One region of the Micromonospora sp. LOL_014 genome, then DNA from elsewhere that is predicted to be linked to it. Evidence: riboswitches for the same ligand, from Rfam matches in the RefSeq annotation. Region 1 holds a riboswitch; each other region holds the start of a gene.
The links. A riboswitch is a leader RNA that binds a small molecule or an ion and turns the genes downstream of it on or off. The one in region 1 is predicted to bind cyclic di-AMP.

Region 2: another riboswitch for cyclic di-AMP. It lies ahead of ACFHW1_RS04415 (NlpC/P60 family protein); the one in region 1 lies ahead of ACFHW1_RS00375 (coiled-coil domain-containing protein).
Region 3: another riboswitch for cyclic di-AMP. It lies ahead of ACFHW1_RS07735 (coiled-coil domain-containing protein); the one in region 1 lies ahead of ACFHW1_RS00375 (coiled-coil domain-containing protein).
Region 4: another riboswitch for cyclic di-AMP. It lies ahead of ACFHW1_RS14870 (NlpC/P60 family protein); the one in region 1 lies ahead of ACFHW1_RS00375 (coiled-coil domain-containing protein).

Annotation. Positions count from the first base shown of each region.
Region 1 is NZ_JBHMIP010000001.1:82,929-87,274, reverse strand. It holds gene ACFHW1_RS00395 (sensor histidine kinase) at 1-46, opposite strand, end outside; gene ACFHW1_RS00390 (winged helix-turn-helix domain-containing protein) at 75-743, opposite strand; gene ACFHW1_RS00385 (cellulose binding domain-containing protein) at 792-1,001, opposite strand; gene ACFHW1_RS00380 (potassium channel family protein) at 1,506-2,183, opposite strand; cyclic di-AMP (ydaO/yuaA leader) riboswitch at 2,438-2,573, shown strand; gene ACFHW1_RS00375 (coiled-coil domain-containing protein) at 2,576-3,592, shown strand; gene ACFHW1_RS00370 (glycoside hydrolase family 65 protein) at 3,650-4,346, opposite strand, start outside.
Region 2 is NZ_JBHMIP010000003.1:217,926-222,271, forward strand. It holds gene ACFHW1_RS04410 (NlpC/P60 family protein) at 160-1,203, shown strand; cyclic di-AMP (ydaO/yuaA leader) riboswitch at 1,461-1,604, shown strand; gene ACFHW1_RS04415 (NlpC/P60 family protein) at 1,703-2,641, shown strand; gene dcd (dCTP deaminase) at 2,803-3,381, opposite strand; gene ACFHW1_RS04425 (pyridoxamine 5'-phosphate oxidase family protein) at 3,509-4,024, shown strand; tRNA gene ACFHW1_RS04430 (tRNA-Gly) at 4,171-4,244, shown strand; gene ACFHW1_RS04435 (ribbon-helix-helix protein, CopG family) at 4,321-4,346, opposite strand, start outside.
Region 3 is NZ_JBHMIP010000006.1:159,394-163,739, forward strand. It holds gene ACFHW1_RS07730 (glycosyl hydrolase) at 1-809, opposite strand, end outside; gene ACFHW1_RS07735 (coiled-coil domain-containing protein) at 1,220-2,419, opposite strand; cyclic di-AMP (ydaO/yuaA leader) riboswitch at 2,424-2,554, opposite strand; gene ACFHW1_RS07740 (cation diffusion facilitator family transporter) at 2,723-3,631, opposite strand; gene ACFHW1_RS07745 (HelD family protein) at 3,677-4,346, opposite strand, start outside.
Region 4 is NZ_JBHMIP010000015.1:14,814-19,159, forward strand. It holds gene ACFHW1_RS14865 (sigma-70 family RNA polymerase sigma factor) at 1-647, shown strand, start outside; gene ACFHW1_RS14870 (NlpC/P60 family protein) at 768-1,727, opposite strand; cyclic di-AMP (ydaO/yuaA leader) riboswitch at 1,738-1,869, opposite strand; gene ACFHW1_RS14875 (DUF6232 family protein) at 2,343-2,879, shown strand; gene ACFHW1_RS14880 (helix-turn-helix domain-containing protein) at 2,927-3,808, opposite strand; gene ACFHW1_RS14885 (DUF397 domain-containing protein) at 4,055-4,270, shown strand.

The DNA of each region.
Region 1 (4,346 bases):
CGGCGGTCTGCAGCGGCTTGCCACCCCGCCGATCGCGGCGGTTCACGACGGCACCCCGCCAATTCGGCCGGCGGTCACGACGGCGCCCCGCCAACCCGGTAGCCGACCCCGCGTACGGTGTGAATCAACTGCGGCTCGCCGAGCTTGCGGCGCAGCTGGGCGACCACCGCGTCCACCACGTTCGAGCTGGGGTCGGCGAGCTCGTCCCAACAGTGTTCGAACAGGTCGCTGCGGCTGGCCACCGCCGGGCGCCGGACCAGCAGCATTTCAAGTACGGCGAACTCCTTGCGGGTGAGCGTCAGCAGGACGCCGGCGCGGCGCACCTCCCGGCGGGCGGCGTCGACCTCCAGATCCGCCACCCGCAGCAGCGGTGGGGTGGTGGCGCCACGGCGTCGGCAGAGCGCCCGGACCCGCAGCACCAGTTCGGCGGTGACGAAGGGCTTCACCACGTAGTCGTCGACGCCGGCCTGAAACCCGGCGATCCGGTCCCCGGCGCTGTCCAGCGCGGTGAGCACCAGGGCCGGTGTGGTGAGCCCGGCCCGCCGTCGGTGGCCGAGCTGGTGCAGTGAGTCGCCTTCCGGAAGGATCCGGTCGAGCACCAGGCAGTCGTAGTCGTTGATGCTCATGCTCAGGTCGGCCTGGCTCCAGTCGGCCGCCTGGTCGACGGCGGATCCGCCGGAGCGCAGCGCGGTGACGACGGCACTGCGTACCTCGGGGTCGTCCTCGACCACCAGCACCCGCATGCGGGCGAGGCTAGCAAGCCGCCGTCACCAGCGCGTCTTCGACGAGGGTCAACCCGAGGACGCGCACCGGTCGCCGTTGAGCAGGAAGTCCGTCGGCGGCGGGTTGCTCGCCGAGTGCCTGACCACGAAACCGAGCTGTACGCTGCCGCCGGCCGGGATCCGGCTGTTCCACGGCGTGTTGGTGACGGTGATGTCCGGCGGGACCAGGTCGACCGGTAAGGGCCCGGCCCGACCGTCGCCGCAGATCGGGCGCGGCAACCCAGCCACTGCCCAGGCCCCAATACACAACGAAGCCTGCCGATGCATCGACAGGCCGGGCAGCGCTGTCGGACAGATCGGCGTCGCGGTCCTGACTTGTTGGCGATTCCCCGCCGTAACAATCGAGGACTAGCGTGGGGACGGGGAGGGCAACCCCCGTCCCCACCATCAGTTGCTGAACACGCACGAGCGGTCTGGCGTCCGGGTCGTGCGTGACGCGCGGGAGCCGGGCCACGCGAGTGGCTCTGGTTCCACCTCCTCTCGACAGGTGGTGCGCGGGCTGGCGGCGGAGTCCGGGCTTGGCCCGCCGCCAGCCTCGGGAGCTGTGCGGTTGACACGGTGATGTCGCCATCGCCGCGCCACGCGTCGACTACTTCAACGTGGGCACATCCATCGATGGAAGCGCTCCCATGCAGGGACTGTAGCCTGAGTCACGAGTTTGCGAAAGTCCGGCGGCTGATCAGCTCACGAAATGAAGGTGTGATGAGGCGTTCACGCCCATGTTCACCGGCCGAACTGCTGAACCGCCGTGGTTGCCCCGGCGACGATCAGCAGCGCATCCGGCGGGATCAACGTCTCAGGTCCCGCGTACCTCAGCTGCCGGTCCCGCTCCTTGATCCCGACCACCGTGATGCCGTACCGCTGACGTAGCCGGCACTCGGCCAACGTCCGGCCGGCGGCGTCCGGCGGGGCGCAGACCTTGGCGATGGCGAACCCGTCGTCGAACTCGATGAAGTCGAGCATCCGACTGGCCAGCAGGCGGGCTACCCGGTCACCCATCGCCGCCTCCGGAAGGATCACATGGTGCGCGCCGACCGAGGCGAGGATCCGGCCGTGCTTGGCGGTGACCGCCTTCGCCCAGACCTCCGGGACATCCAGCTCGGTCAGCGCCACCACGGTGAGGATGCTGGCCTCGACGTCCGAGCCGATGCCGACCACCGCGCGGGAGTAGTCGGCGACGCCACACTGGCGCAACGCCTGGTCATCGGTTGAATCCGCCTCGACCACCCTCGGCAGCCGCTCGGACCAGCGATGCACCCGTTTGGGATGCTCGTCGATGCCCAGCACGTCGTGGCCGAGGCGGAGCAGAGACTGGGCGACCTGACCACCGAACCGGCCGAGGCCGATCACCACCACGCTGTCGGCGTCCGGCGGCCCGACCGGGGAATCGTCATCTCTCACCGAAGATCCGTCCGACGCTACGACTTTCCCGCTTTTCCTCATACGCACTGTAGTCAGCCGCTAACCTCGGCGCAGCGATACCGACCCCTGACGACTTGTCGTACGCCGTCGAACGCAGAAAGTGGACATCACCGAAAGTCGTTGGCTGGTAACGGATTTTTCCAGCTCAGTCAGGATTGTCGAGGTGTTGATGCCGGTGACCAATCCGGTAAGCTTGCCGGCGGTCTTCGCCAGGCGGCGCCCACCGGTGCCGGCGGTGACCGCCGCCCAATCGCCCTCCGGGGTGAGCCGGGGAACCACGTTTCCACCGGGGTGAATCCGCGCCAGCGGTAGGGATCGTTCCGTCCCGAACCCGTCAGCTAACTCGGTCGGCGGCCAAGGAAAGGAACAGGATGACCGCACCCCTCCGCCGGCGGATTCCGACGGCCGCGGCCCTCGCCGCCGTCGCCGCCCTGCTCGCTGGGTTCGTCGTAGTGTCGCCAGCCGCCGCTCAGGATCCGGATGACGAAGGCGCCCCGCCACTGCTCAGCGAAGTGCTCGAATCGACCGGCCGGGGCTTCGTCGAAGCCAAGGCGGCGGTCGACGAGTCCCGCAAACGCCAGTTGAAGCTCAACCTCGAGTTGGAAAAGGTCGAGGAACGGATTTCCGCGCTGACCCCACAGATCGGCCAGGTCGCCTCCAACTCGTACCGTCTCGGCCGGATCACCCCGGTGATGGTCCTGCTCAACAGCGCGGACCCGGACGAGTTGCTGGAACGCGCCGAAGGCCTGGACATGATCGCCATGCACGACAACAAGCGGATTCGGGAGCTCAACGAGGCACGCGAACAGGCAGCTCGGGCAGTCGCCGCGATCGACGCCGAAGTGGCCCGCGAGGAACAGCAACTCGAGGCAATGGCCCGGCAGAAGGAAGAGGCCGAAAAGGCCCTGCAACTGGTCGGCGCGGTCGCCACCAACGGGTTCGTCTCGGCCACCTCGCCGGTCGCCGCCCAGGCGCCGCGTAACTCGGACGGTTCCTGGCCGTCCCAGTCGTGCAGTCTGGACGACCCCACCACGAGCGGCTGCATCACTCCGCGCACCATGCACGCGCTGAACGAAGCGAAAAAGGCCGGCTTCACCCGCTTCGTCTCCTGCTTCCGCCCCGGTGGGCCGTTCGAGCACCCCAAGGGGCGGGCCTGCGACTTCTCCGCCCAGCAGCAGGGGTTCGGCGGCGACGCCTTCGGCGACGACCGGCTGTACGGCAACAACCTGACCGCCTTCCTGGTCCGCAACGCCGACAAGCTCGGCATCCTCTACGTCATCTGGTACCGCCAGTTCTGGTCACCGACCACCGGTTGGAGTTCGTACAGCGGCGCCAACGGCGATCCCAACAGCGACCACACCAACCACGTACATCTGTCCCTGCTGTGACCTGACCTCCTCTCCTCGTGCGGTGCCGGGTCGGCCCGGCACCGCACGAGGAGGTGGTCAGTCGGTACGCGCCGACCGGCGTACCGGTGACCGGCCGGTCGGCTGCTGCGGCGGCGGACCGACCGGATTGGCCGGCGGGATCGCCCGGGTGACCGGCTTGTCCGCAGCCACCGTGATCGGCTCGCCGTGATGGGTAAGGTCAACGGTGGCGTTCGGGTCGACGTCACGCAGCGAATAGGTCACCTCGTCATGCTGGACCGCCACCCGCAGCCGCAGGCCCCGCCACATCATGGCGAACTCCAGCCGGTTGATCCGCTGCGGCAGCCGGGGAGCGAAGGTCAGCTCCCCGCCGTGGTCACGCATCCCCCCGAAGCCGGCGACCAGCGCGAGCCACGCCCCGGCCAGGGCGGCCACGTGGATGCCGTCGCGGGTGTTGCGGTTGATGTCGTGCAGGTCCATTAACGCGGCCTCACCCATGTAGTCGTGGGCGAGCTCCAGATGGCCGGTCTCCGCGGCTATCACCGACTGAGTGCACGCCGACAACGACGAGTCCCGCACCGTACGCCGCTCGTAGTAGGCGAAGTTGCGGGCCTTCTCCTGCTCGGTGAACGCGTCGCCCCGCCAGTGCATCGCCAGCGCCAGGTCGGCCTGCTTGACTACCTGCTTGCGGTACAGATCGAAGTACGGGTAGTGCAGCAGCAGCGGATAGTGGTCCTGCGGGGTGCCGGCGAAGTCCCACTCCTGGTGCCGGGTG
Region 2 (4,346 bases), on a different contig from region 1:
CAGGAGAAGCGGTAGCTGCGGGGGAAGCGGAGGCGGCAGGCGGTCTTGAACGAACACCGCGCTTTCCAATAAGGTGATGCACCGACCGCTGCGGATGTCGGCCTCCGTACCCCCGCCCGTGAGGCCCCAGCGATCGAACCATTGAAGGAGTCGCTGCCAATGGCACGTGCGCTCGCGAATTCGCACATCCATCGTCACAGTGGGTCCCGGTATCGACGCGGAGAGCATTGGTGTGTACGGGTTCCTCAACGTATCGCAATTGCGCTGTTGCTTGCCGCAACTGCGCTGGTCTTCCCGGCTGGACCGGCCCACGCCGAGCCGACGCTGGCTGAGATCGAAGCCGAGTTGGACGCCCAGTGGCTGAAACTGGAACCGGTCATCGAGCAGTACAACAAGGTGCACAGCGAGCTCAAGGCCAACGAGAAGAAAGCGGCCGCGCTCGACGAGAAGATCCGCCCCCTGTCCCTGCAGGCCAACTTGGCGGCGGACGAGATCGGCGAGGTTGCCAACCGCTACTACCGGACCGGGCCGTCGAGCGAACTGAACGCCCTGCTCCGGACCGGATCGCCGACCAGCCTGGCGGATCAGCTCGTGGTGCTGGACCGAATCTCCAAGCGTCGGCAGGAAAAGATCACCGCTGTTTTGGAGACCCGGGACCGCTATCTCGCCGAACGGCAGACGCTGGACGAGTTGATCACGAAGCAGCAGGCACAGGACAAGACGCTCGCCGAGCAGCGCAAAACCATCAACGCCGAGATCAAACGCCTGGAACGGGCGCGCAACGCCGCGTACCAGTCCACCGGCTACACCGGCGGATCCGGTGCCTCCGGCCCGTGCCCGGCGGTGTCGGTCGGCGGAGCCGCCGGAACCGCGGTCCGCACCGCCTGCGCACAGCTCGGTAAGCCGTACGTCTGGGGTGCCACCGGGCCGAACGCCTTCGACTGTTCCGGCCTGACCCAGTACGCCTGGGCAAGTGCCGGTGTCAGCCTCACGCATTACACCGGAACTCAGTGGAATCAGGGCAGTTCGGTCAGCCGTGCCAACGCCAAACCCGGGGATCTCGTATTCTTCTTCAGTGATCTGCATCACGTGGGGATCTACATCGGTAATGGCCTGATGGTGCACGCTCCCCGCGCGGGTCAACCCGTGCAGATGGAGAACATCGACAACATGCCGCTCGCCGGATTCAAGCGGGTCGGCTGATCGTGGCAGGTCAGCCAGCCTGCTGAGGCAATCTGAGTGGCGCGCGTTGGCTGGCCGAACGTACGGGCGGACCGGTATGAACGGGCCGGTCCGCCCGGGAAAATTCGAACGCTTGAGCGATGGCAGCCTATGTACGATACGCAATCGTCTGTGTACTCAATGAGATAGTCCATGTTCTCGCTTGCGTAGCGAGAACGCCGCTCTCTACTCTTGGGGATCGTCGAGTCGGGAGGACGTCAACCAACCGGGTTGACCTCGGCCTGACACCGCCTAATCGCCGTCTGACGGCGAGCCGGGGACCCACGGCACTTCCGGGGTGAATCCGCAGGCCACCTGCGGTAGGGCGTCTCCTTTCCGCCCGAACCCGGCAGCTAACCCGGTAGGCGGTCTGGGGAGAAGGAGTCCGGTGGCTACGAGCGCCCCTCGGCGATACCTCCGGTGGTCCAGCCGCGACCATCGGCGAAAATCGCCGCACGACCCTAGCCGAGTACTCTCCGCGTTGGTCGCCGCCACCACCGGCGTCGGTCTGCTGCTGGTAGCAGCGCCGGCGCAGGCGCAGCCCACCGTCGCCGAGATCGAGTCGCAGATCGACGAGGTCTGGGCCGAGCTCGAACCAACGATCGAACGGCACAATGCCGTACGGCAGGACCTTGCCGCCAAGAAGAAGAAGGCGGACGAACTACAGAAGAAGATCAAGCCACTGCAGATCCAGATCGACCTGGCGATGGACCGGGTCAGCGAGTTCGCCGCCCGGTCGTACAAGGGTGGTAGTCCGTCGGTCTTCAACGCGATCCTGACCAATGGCAAGCCGACCCACCTCGCCGACCAGCTCGAGCTGCTGGACCAGTTCGCCCGGCGGCAGGCCCGCGACGTGCAGGCCGTCGTCGACCTCAGGAACGAGTACGCCGCGAAGAAGGCCCCGCTCGACGATTTGATCGTCGAGCTGACCAGCACCGAGGCTCAGCTGGCGGCGAAGGCCAAGGAGATCGACGCCGAGGTTGACCGGTTGCAGGACCTGCGCCTGGAGGCGTACGGCTCGACCAACACCCTCGGCTCGCTGCGTCCCGCGCCCTGCCCGGCGACTTACCCCGGCGGTGCGGCCGGCAAGGCGGTCACCTTCGCCTGTGCGCAGATCGGCAAGCCGTACGTCTGGGGTTCAGCGGGACCGGGCAGCTACGACTGTTCGGGTCTCACCCTGGCCGCTTGGGCGCAGGCCGGCGTCGCGCTGCCGCACAACGCCGCCCGGCAGCGCCAGGTGACCGCCAACGTCAGCCGGGACGAGTTGCGCCCCGGCGACCTCATCTTCTACTACAGCGGGCTCTCCCACGTCGGCATGTACGTGGGTAACGGCTGGATCGTGCACGCCCCCCAGGCGGGCGAACCTGTGCAGATGCGCAAGATCGGTTCGAGTGTGCACAGTTACGGCAGGCCCGGCTAGACCTCACTCCTCCCCATGGCCTGGCGCGTGCCGCTGATCCCCCCCGTCAAGCGGCAGCACCGGCCACCGGAAAGGCGCCCTCCCATGTCTCCCCCCGGCTTGGGAGGGCGCCTTTCGCCTCCCCACCGCGGGCGCGCCGGCGCTGCGACAGCCCAGCCGGTTTAGCTGGTCGGCCAGGTGCGCCACCGCTGCCAGGACCGGCTCGGAGTGGGTCCACGCTGTCCCTGGTACCGGGATCCGTAGACCGCCGACCCGTACGGATGCTCGGACGTCGACGAGAGCCGGAAGATGCACAGCTGGCCGATTCTCATCCCGGGCCAGAGCTTGATCGGCAGGTTGGCCACGTTGGACAACTCCAACGTCACGTGGCCGGAGAAGCCGGGGTCGATGAAGCCGGCGGTGGAGTGGGTCAGCAGGCCCAGCCGACCCAGGCTCGACTTGCCCTCCAGCCGGGCGGCCAGGCCGTCGCCGAGCGAGACGACCTCGAGCGTGGAGGCGAGGACGAACTCACCGGGGTGCAGTACGAACGGGTCGCCGCTGGGCACCTCGACCTGGGACGTCAGATCGTCCTGCCGAGTCGCCGGGTCGATGTGGGTGTACAGGTGGTTGTTGAAGACCCGGAAATACCGGTCGAGCCGGACATCGATGCTCGACGGCTGGACGAGCGAAGGTTCGAACGGCTCGAGGGAGAGTCCGCCGGTCTTGGTCTCCGCGACGATGTCCCGGTCGGAGAGAAGCATCGTCACACGATAGCGACCGTCCGGCCGGTGCGACCGCGCGGCCGGCTGTCCGGCCGGTACGTACCCGGATTGGCCTGGACGGGCGATCCCCCTATCTCCTCGTACACATGTTCGATAGAATCATCGCATGGCAACCTGGTCCGAGTTCGCAGCCGACGAGCCCCGCCTGGCCACGGCGATCCGACTCCTCATGCAGCAGTACGGTCCCGGCCTCGGCTACCTCGCCACCGTCCGAGCCGACGGTGGTCCCCGGGTGCACCCGGTCTCCCCGGTGATCACCGACAACGGGCTGTTCTGCTTCATCATCGACTCGCCGAAGCGGCGTGACCTGGAGCGGGATGGCCGGTACGCGCTGCACTCGTTCCCGCCGGAGGAGAGTGACGACGAGGCGTACCTGGCAGGTCGGGCGCATCCGGTCACCGATCGGGCCAAGGTGGGTCGGCTCGCCAGCGATCTCGGGGCCGTGCCGCACGTCGACTGGCGACTGTTCGAGTTCTCCGTCGACGTGGCGATGGTGGCGCAACGCGGTGGCAGCACCGGCCACTACGCGGCGGCGGCGCCACGGCAACCAGCCGTCCAGGTCTGGCTCGACCCGACCAGCGGCAGCGTCTCCCACCCGGTGCCGACCCCGGTCGCCTGCTGACCCGCCGCGTGGCACCGGCCGACGCGTCGACGCCCTACCCGTTGACGCCCGGTCGACGGGTGTCGAGCCGTACCCCATGCTGTGCTCGGTTGGCGGCCGGGCCTGTTGCGCAGTGACCGGGCTGACCGGGTAGAGTGGGTCCGCTCGCGGGTGTAGTTCAATGGCAGAACATCAGCTTCCCAAGCTGACAGTGCGGGTTCGATTCCCGTCACCCGCTCCAACACACGAAGCCCTGGTCGGGGCCATCATCCCAACCAGGGCTTGCGCTGTACGTACGCGGGATCGTCGCGAGGTTCCTACTTCCGTGGGTACGCGGCCTGCA
Region 3 (4,346 bases), on a different contig from region 1:
CGCCGGGCGGCGCTGGTGCCGGCGCCGGTCGGCAGCAGCGCGACGGAGAAGTAGCTGCGGCCGGCGAGGGTGGAGCTGATGGTGGTCCCGTTGACGGACCAGGTCGCTCCGCTGGGGGCGTAGGCGACGTAGTCGTGGCCGCGCATGGAGAAGCCGACCCGGGTGCCGCTGTGGTGCCAGACCGTCGGGGTGCCGGGGAACGATAGCTCGGCGTTGCCGCCGGTGACCTGGGCGTATACGAACGGCAGGCCGTGGCCGACGGTCGCGCGCAGGGTACGGGTGCCGTCGGACCAGTACGGGCTGACCGTCCAGTCGGTCCAGCCGTCGACCTTGACGTCCGGGGCGTTGAGTCCGGCGACGCCGAGGGTGAACTCCCGGGTGTACGGGTAGTGGTATTCGCCGACGCCGGTCGATGTGCCGGAGATCGCCGCCTCGGTGGTGTAGGAGACGCCGAGCCCGCCAGCGGTCGGCTGGAACGACATCGGGTGGGCGTGCAGCGGGTCGGAGTAGGCACAGTTGTACCGCTTGAACAACAGCGACGACCACCAGTCGTTGGTCGGCACCGCGCCAGCCGGGGCGCTGCCCGTGACGTACTGCCGGGGGTTGGCGGAGATGCTGCCGCAGGCGGTCGGGGCGGCCGCGCCCGCCGGACGGGTGGTGGTGTAGCTGCCGGCGCCGACGATGGCGGCGTCGGCGGTGCGCAGTACGCCGAAGATCAGTCCGGTGGCGGCCAGCGCCGTCACGGTGGTGGCTGCCAGGATCCGGCGCGGCGTACGACCTGTTCGCGCGCCACGGATCGACAGGTTCATGGTGCCTCCGGGTTGGGTAGGGCGCGGTCCACGATCGCGAAAATTTTCACGACCATTAATGAGTTATTGCCAGGAGGTCACCAGACATGCGGGCTTCTGTCAATATCCCGACATGAAGTTTCGTGCATCCGGCACGGGGTCGTCGCGGTCTGTTGACAGCCGTACCGCTGCTGCTATATATCTAACTGTGAGAGCGCTCTCTCAGTCGCGCGAGCTGCAATGTGCCCAGCGTGAGCCGGGTGTGACTGCGTGGTGGTAGAGCGCTCTCGCATAGTTGCCGGTGGCCGTCGGTCGTTATGCCGATCGGTCTGCCGATGCTGCGCAAATAACTCCGTATGCTGATTCCGTCGCGAATAGAAAATGGGGGCGGTCGGCCGCCGACGTGGCCGTCCGCCCCCATGCGCGCGACGTCAGTACACCGACAGGTGCACGTGGTTGGTGTGGTCGCTGGACGGGTCGCCACCCGCACCGCTGTACGTCTTCCAGCCGCTGCTGGGCAGCCAGATCCGCTTGTACCAGATCACGTAGAGCACACCGAGCCGGTCGGCGTTGTTGATGTAGTAGTTCGCGAGGTTGTCGCCGTAGCTCTTGTCACCGCCGGTCGCCACTCCACCGAAGCCGTTGGGCTGGGCGGCGAAGTCACACGCCCGGCCCTTGGGGTGCTCGCCGGAGCTGCCGTTGCGGAAGCAGGACACGTAGCGGGTGAAGCCGGCAGCCTTCGCCTGGTTCAGGGCGTGCAGCGTACGGGGCGTGATGCAGCCGGAGGTGGTGGGGTCGTCGACGTTGCACGACTCGGCCGGCCAGGAACCGTTCGCGTTGCGCGGAGCCGGGGTCGCCGACGCGTTGGACGACCCGGATCCCGACGACCCGGATCCCGACGACCCGGATCCCGACGACCCGGATCCCGACGACCCGGAGCCGGAGGAACCGGATCCCGACGACCCGGAGCCGGAGGAACCGCTGGCGGCGGCCGCCCGTTCGGCCTCCTCCGCCGCCTGCTGCCTCGCCTGTTCCTCCGCCTGCTTCTCGGCGGCGACCGCGACGGCCAGTGCCCGCTCCGCCTGGTTCCGGCGCTGGTCCATGATGGTGACCTGCTTCTGCTGCTCCCGGATCTCATGCTCGATCGCGGCCTTGGACCTGGTCACCTGGTCACGGGTACGGTACAGCTCGCGGAGCTGCTTCTCCTCGTTGGCGGTCACCGCGCTCAGCGCCGCCGCCCGGTCGATGAACCCTTCCGGCGAGGTGCTGTTGAGTAGCGCGGAGACCGGGCCGAGCCGGCCGTTGCGGTACGCGCGGTCGACGATGTGCCCGACGTTCCTGTTCCGTTGCTCCAGTTCAGCACCGACCGTGTCGAGCTGCTCGGACAGCTTCTTCTGCCGGTCCTTCGAATGGTTGAGCGCCGCCTTGGCGTCGATCCAGCCCTTCGAGGCCGCATCGAGCTCCTTGCGCAGGCTGTCGGTGCCTCCCTCGTTGTCGACCCGGTCGGGCCGGTTGGCGGGCAGGGCGGCTCCGGCCGGCGAGCCGGTCGGGGTGCCGGTGACGGCCATCAGGGCGGCGGTCAACGCCGCCAATAACGTGAATCGGGTTTTTCTGTGGACTGTGCGCGACACTGTGCATTCCTTCCGTCAGCCGCCGACCGGGTTAGCTGACGGGTTCGGGACGGAAGATCCCTACCGCGTGACGCGGATGCACCCCAGGTACGTGGTTCCCCGGCTCGCCGTACGGCGATTAGGCGACGGCCTCCGCGGGCGCCGGAGGGGCGCCGCCCGAGCGGAGACCGGGGCCGAGACTACCGGCTCCCCGGGTCGTCGTCCCGGTATCGATAGCCATGTTATGTCTGGAAAAATCAGAAATATACGTATATCGTGGCTGTGACCGTCGCGGTAAGGTCACGAAACTTAAGCATCTGCTAATCACCAGTCGGCCGGTCCGCAGGAGTCGGCGGGGGCCAGCGGCTCGATCTGCAGCGTCGCGTGCTCGATACCGAACTCGTCGTGCAGGGCCGTCCGGGCGTCCCGCAGCACCGTGCCGATATCGGCCGACGGGGTCACGGCCAGGTGTGCCGAGGCCACCTCCATGCCCGGGGTGAGCGTCCAGACGTGGAGGTCGTGCACGTCGCAGACGCCCGGCACGATGGCCAGCCGGCGGTGGACCCGGGCGACCTCCACATGCTCCGGCGCCGCCTGCACCAGGATGCGCAGCGCGGCCCGGGCCAGCCGCCAGGTGCGTGGCAGGATGAACACCCCGACACCGACGGCGACCAGCGGGTCGGCGTACCACCAGCCGGTGGTGGCGATCACCGTGGCGGCCACCAGCACCCCCACCGAGCCGAGCAGGTCGCCGAGTACCTCCAGGTAGGCGCCCCGTACGTTGAGGCTCTCCCCGGCCCCCTGGCGCAGCAGGGCGAAGGCGACGATGTTGGCGAGCAGTCCGGCGACCGCCACCATCAGCATCGGGCCGACCGTCACCGGCTCTGGATCGGCGAACCGGCGGGCCGCCTCCACCAGGACGTAGAGCGCGACCCCGGCGAGCAGTACGGCGTTCGCCAGCGCGGCCAGCACCTCGAGGCGGTAGAGGCCGAAGGTTCGCTGCGGCTCCCCGGTCGGTCGCCGAGTCGCGGCTATCGCCGCGAGCGCCATGCCGATGCCGAGCACGTCGGTGAACATGTGCCCGGCGTCGGACAGCAGCGCCAGGGAGCCGGTGGCCAGCGCGGTGACCGCCTCGACGACCATGAAGCCCGCCAGCAGGGCGAAGGCGGCCCAGAGACGCCCGTAGTGTCGCTGGCCGGTGCTCCCGGCGCTGTGATCGTGTCCGACTCCCACGCCTGCCACCCTCCGTTGCCCGGCGTCTCGTCAGTAGACTAATGCTCACATAGCAATATGTGCAGTCGACTCCGGGTCGAGGTCGATGGTGACCAGCCGCTGCGTCGCCCGGGAGAGCGCGACGTAGAGCGTGCGCACCCCGGCCTCGGACTCGGCACGGATCTCCTCGCCGGCCACCAGCACCACCGCGTCGTACTCCATGCCCTTCGCCTGCAGGCTCGACACCACCTGTAGCCGGGAGGTCGTCAGCTCGCCGAGCCAGCCGGCGACCTCGTCCCGCCGGGCCACCGCGGCGATGACGCCGACCGTCCCCTCCACGGCGGCCAGCATCTCGGCGGTCGCGGTACGGACGGCAGCCGGCAGCACCGCCGCAGCTACCCGGTCCCGGCGCGGCGCCACCCCGGTCGATCGGACCGCCGTCGGCAACGGGGCGTCCGGAGCGACCTCGCGGATCACCTCGGCGGCCAGTTCGAAGATCTCCGCCGGGTTGCGGTAGTTCGTGGTCAGCTGGAACTCCCGCTGCGGCCGCCGCCCCAACGCCCGGTCCCGGGCCTGGGCGAGCTCGGCCGGATCTCCGGTCCACGCGGTCTGCGCCGGATCTCCGACCACTGTCCAGGAGGCGAGCCGGCCCCGGCGCCCGATCATCCGCCACTGCATCGGCGACACGTCCTGTGCCTCGTCGACCACCACGTGGGCGTACTCCCGGTAGTCGGCC
Region 4 (4,346 bases), on a different contig from region 1:
GGTCCGGGATGCCGATGCTGGACCTGATCCAGGAGGGCAACACCGGTCTGGTCCGCGCGGTGGAGAAGTTCGACTACGAGCGTGGTTTCAAGTTCTCCACCTACGCGACCTGGTGGATTCGGCAGGCCATCAGCCGGGCGATCGCCCAGCAGGAGCGGACCGTACGGCTTCCGGTGCACCTGGTCGAGGACGTCAACCGGATGCGCAACGTGGCCCGCCAGTTGACCCGGGAGCTCGGTTCGGACCCGGAGCCGGAGCAGATCGCCGCCTCGCTCGGCGTGCCGGTCGAGCGGGTGCACGAGCTGGTGCGGTGGTCGCAGGACACGGTGTCGCTGGACACCCCGGTCGGCGACGACGGCGACACCAACCTGGGCGACCTGGTGGCCGACAGCGACGCACCGTCGCCGGAGGACATCGTGCTCACCGGTTTGGAGCGGCAGCGGATCGAGGGCCTGCTCAACCACCTGGACGACCGGTCCGCCGGCATCATGCGGGCCCGGTACGGCTTGGAGGACGGGCGGGAGCACTCGCTGACCGAGGTCGCTTCGCGCTTCTCACTGTCCCGGGAGCGCATCCGTCAGCTGGAGATCCAGGCGCTGGGCCGGCTGCGGGAGCTGGCCCGGGCGGAAGGGCTGCAGGCGGCCTGACGAATCGGCTGCAGGCGACCTGATCCGCCGATGAACTGACAACCCACCGACGAACTGCCGACGGCCCGGCATCCGCCTTGCGGATGCCGGGCCGTCGGCAGTGTCGCGCGAGCGACCGGGTCAGCGGACCCGGCCGTAGCCGTACGGCGGCATCATGTCCACGCTGGCCAGCTCGACGGTACGGCCGAAGGTGGGTGCGTGGATCACCTGGCCGCCGCCCACGTACAGGCCGACGTGGGCGAGACCGTTGTAGAACACCAGGTCACCGGGCTGCAGTGCGCCACGGTCGATCTTCGCGACCACGTCCCACTGCATCGCCGCGTTGTGCGGCAGGCTCTTGCCGGCGGTACGCCACGCGGCAAGCGTCAGGCCCGAGCAGTCGTAACCGTTCGGGCCGCTGGCAGCCCAGACGTACGGCTTGCCGATGGCTCCGTACGCGAACTCGACGACCGAGCCGGCGGCACCGGACACCGACGGGACGGTTCCGGTGTACGACGAGCCGGTCTCGCTCGCGGCACCGTAGGCCCGTTCCCGCTTGTCCATCAGCTCGTCGATGTCCGCTTCGATGCTCTTCTTGCGGTCGGCGAGCTCCTTGACCTGGGCGTCCTGCTTCTTCAGTGCCGCCTGCAGCTTCTCCTGCTCGGCCAGGTAGGTCAGTTGGGTGCTGGTGAACTCGCTGAGCCGCTGCTGCCGGTCCCGGGCCAGGTGGTCCAGGGTGCCGAGCCGGTGGATAAAGCTGCCGGAGGTGCCGTCGAGCAGGGCGCTCGCGGTGCTCAACCCGCCGGTCTTGTACGCGTTGACCGCGATCTGACCGACCTCGGTCTGCGCTGCCGCGAGTTCGGCCTGCAGCGGGCCGAGCTTGGCGTCGATCTCCTCGGCCGCCGCCCGGGTGGCCTTGGCCTCCTCCCTGAGCCGGTTGTACGACTCGACGACCTTGGCCAGCTCTTCGGATTCCTCGTCGATCTGCTGCGTGAGTTCGCTGACCGTCGGCTGGGCGGTCGCGGCGGTCGCCGGTACCACCAGGCCGAGGCTTACGCCGGCCAGCATCAGGGTGCGCAGCAGAATCCGCGCTGTTGACAAGAACGCAGAACCCTTCTTCCTCGCCGCCTACCGGGTTAGCTGACGGATTCGGGCGGGAAGTTCGCCCTACCGCGGTGAACCGCGGATTCACCCCAGTTGCCGATGGGTCCCCGGATCGCAACCGTGAGATCACTGTTTGTAACGTCAGATAATCTCAGGACGGCGATTCGGCGGCACTGGACCGGCGTCACCGCTTCCCGGCGACTGGTGACCGGACCAGCTGGTCCAACTTAGCCGCAAGGTTGCGACGCGGAAAGTGCTGCGATCGTGATCCGTGGCATGGAACTGGCCGGAGCCCGTTGACAGTTACTGGATGTGACGGTTGGCTGCTCTGGGCAACATTCCTGTTGTCTTCGCGTGACCGGTTGACTCCGGCGCGTCGTCATTGGACAGCGTCTGATCAATTGCGAATAATGCGTCATTAGTCGGTCTGTGCGGTTGTCGTCAGTAAGCTATCCGGATGAATAGCCGCAAAAGGTCTGATTCGCCATCCAGGACGCGGCCTGCCGTACGTCATTCTGCTAGGTGGCAGAATGACCACCTTCCATCGAGTAGCTAGCTGTTTGCACAATGGACCCGCAAGGTCAGCGCCGCACGAGCCCTTCGGAGGCAGCTATGCGTGCTACTCGCCAGACCCCACCCCGACGCGGTTCCCCGGTGCCCGCCCAGTCCGGCTCCAGTGTCGGACGGACCTTCTACCGGCAGCCCGGCATCTGCGTGACCGGTGAATGGTTCGTCGTGGCCGGCCGGCGTTTCGCCGTCCGCGACCTCACCGAACTCCGGACCGCGCGAGGCGCCCGCGACCGGCTCACCGGCCGGGTGATCGCGGTGACCGCCCTGACCCTGGCGGCGGTCGCGGTGACCGTCGGCTACACCCGCGGGTTGGACGAGGTCAGCGCGGGTGTCTACCTCGCCATGCTGGCGGCTGCGTTCGTGCCGGTGGCGGTCGCCTGGCTCGGCGACCGGTTGCGGCCGCGGGCGTACGAACTATGGGGCCGTCACCAGGGACTGCTGTTGCTGCTGTTCAGCACCGACGACGAACGCCAGTACGGCCAGGTGAGCCGGGCGTTGATGCGGGCTCGGGAGATCTCCCGGCTGGCCGGTCTGTCCGAGCCGGTCACCATCGAGCCGTGGGTGCCCGACCAGCGGTGAGCGGGCCCGGCCGCCGTCGCGGTCGTCGGCGGGCTGGTCGACGTCGATCAGCCCGCGTCCGGCCCGTCCAGCCGCCGGGCGAGGTCGTGCAGCATCGCCACCGAGTCGGCTGGCGACAGGGATTCCGCCCGTAGTCGGTCGAAGACATGCTGGTACGGCCGGACCTCGTCGGCCCGGTCGATGACCTCCTCGACCAGAGCGCTCTCCACGTACACCACGTCAGCGTCGGCCTGGTCGGCGAAGTGCAGGATGACGAACGGCCCGAGCACCGTGTTGCTTCCGGCGGCGAACGGCAGCACCCGGACCGTGACATGAGGCGCCGCTGACATCTTCGCCACATGCTGGAGCTGCTCGCGCAGCACCCGCGGGCCGCCGGTCATCCGGCGCAGCGCAGCCTCGTCGATGATCACCTCGATCTGCGGCGGATCGGCGCCGAAGAGCACCTCGTGCTGGCGGGCCAGCCGGATCTGCACCCGCCCTTCGATCTCGGCCGCCGGTACATGGTGCGGGCCGTCGGCCGGGATCACCGCGCGGGCGTACTCCTCGGTCTGCAGCAGGCCGGGGAAGCTGATTGGCTGAAAGTACCGCAGTGCCGACGCTTCCGCCTCCAGCCCGATGTAGGCCGCGTAGGCGGCCGGCACCCGATCCTTGTAGCCGCTCCACCAGGCGCGCCGTCGTGCCGCCCGGGCCAGCTCGACGAGCTCCTGCACCTGCTGCTGGTCGCGTACGCCGTACAGGTCCAGCAAAGCCTTGACGTCGTTGGTCGAGATGCTGACCGAACCCGACTCGATCCGGATCAGCTTCGACAGCGACCAGTCCATTTGAGCGGCGACGTAGTCCTGGGTCAGCGCGGCGGCATCGCGTGCCCGGCGTAGCGCCGCACGCAGCCGGCGACGCCCGATGGTCGGGCCCTGGTGTCGGGCAGGCATGGGAACGCTCCGGGGGGGTGCCTTGCAGAGTGCCACCTGGCTGGTTGCCACCCTGTTGCACGCTACACCGCCGCCGTCAGGTCTGCTAAGGACGGCCGGCCCTCCGCATGGTCCGAACGGCGGTTTCACCGGGTTTTCGCGGTGTCGCCCAGTCGCGTCGGCAAGATCGGGGACTGATACAGTCCGCCCGATTGCCTGCGTGCTCTGATGGCAAATTTACCGATTTATCCTTATTAAGGAGTCTAGGTGACTGTGATCAGCACTGCCGGTCCGGCGTGGCGTAAGAGCCGCCGCTGCGAGGCGACGACCTGCGTCGAGGTAGCCGAGATCGGCTCGGCGGTCGGGGTGCGCAACTCCACCGACCCCGGAGTGCACCTGGAATTCTCGGCAGCAGCCTGGTCGGCATTCGTCGCCGGGCTGTCCGGTGCGCCGACCAGCTCCGGCGGCCACACGATGGGTTGATCCGACGCCGCACGAGGCTCGGCTCCCCGGCCGCCGACAACGTCGGCCGTACGCCCCGGCCGGGTCGGCCCGACGA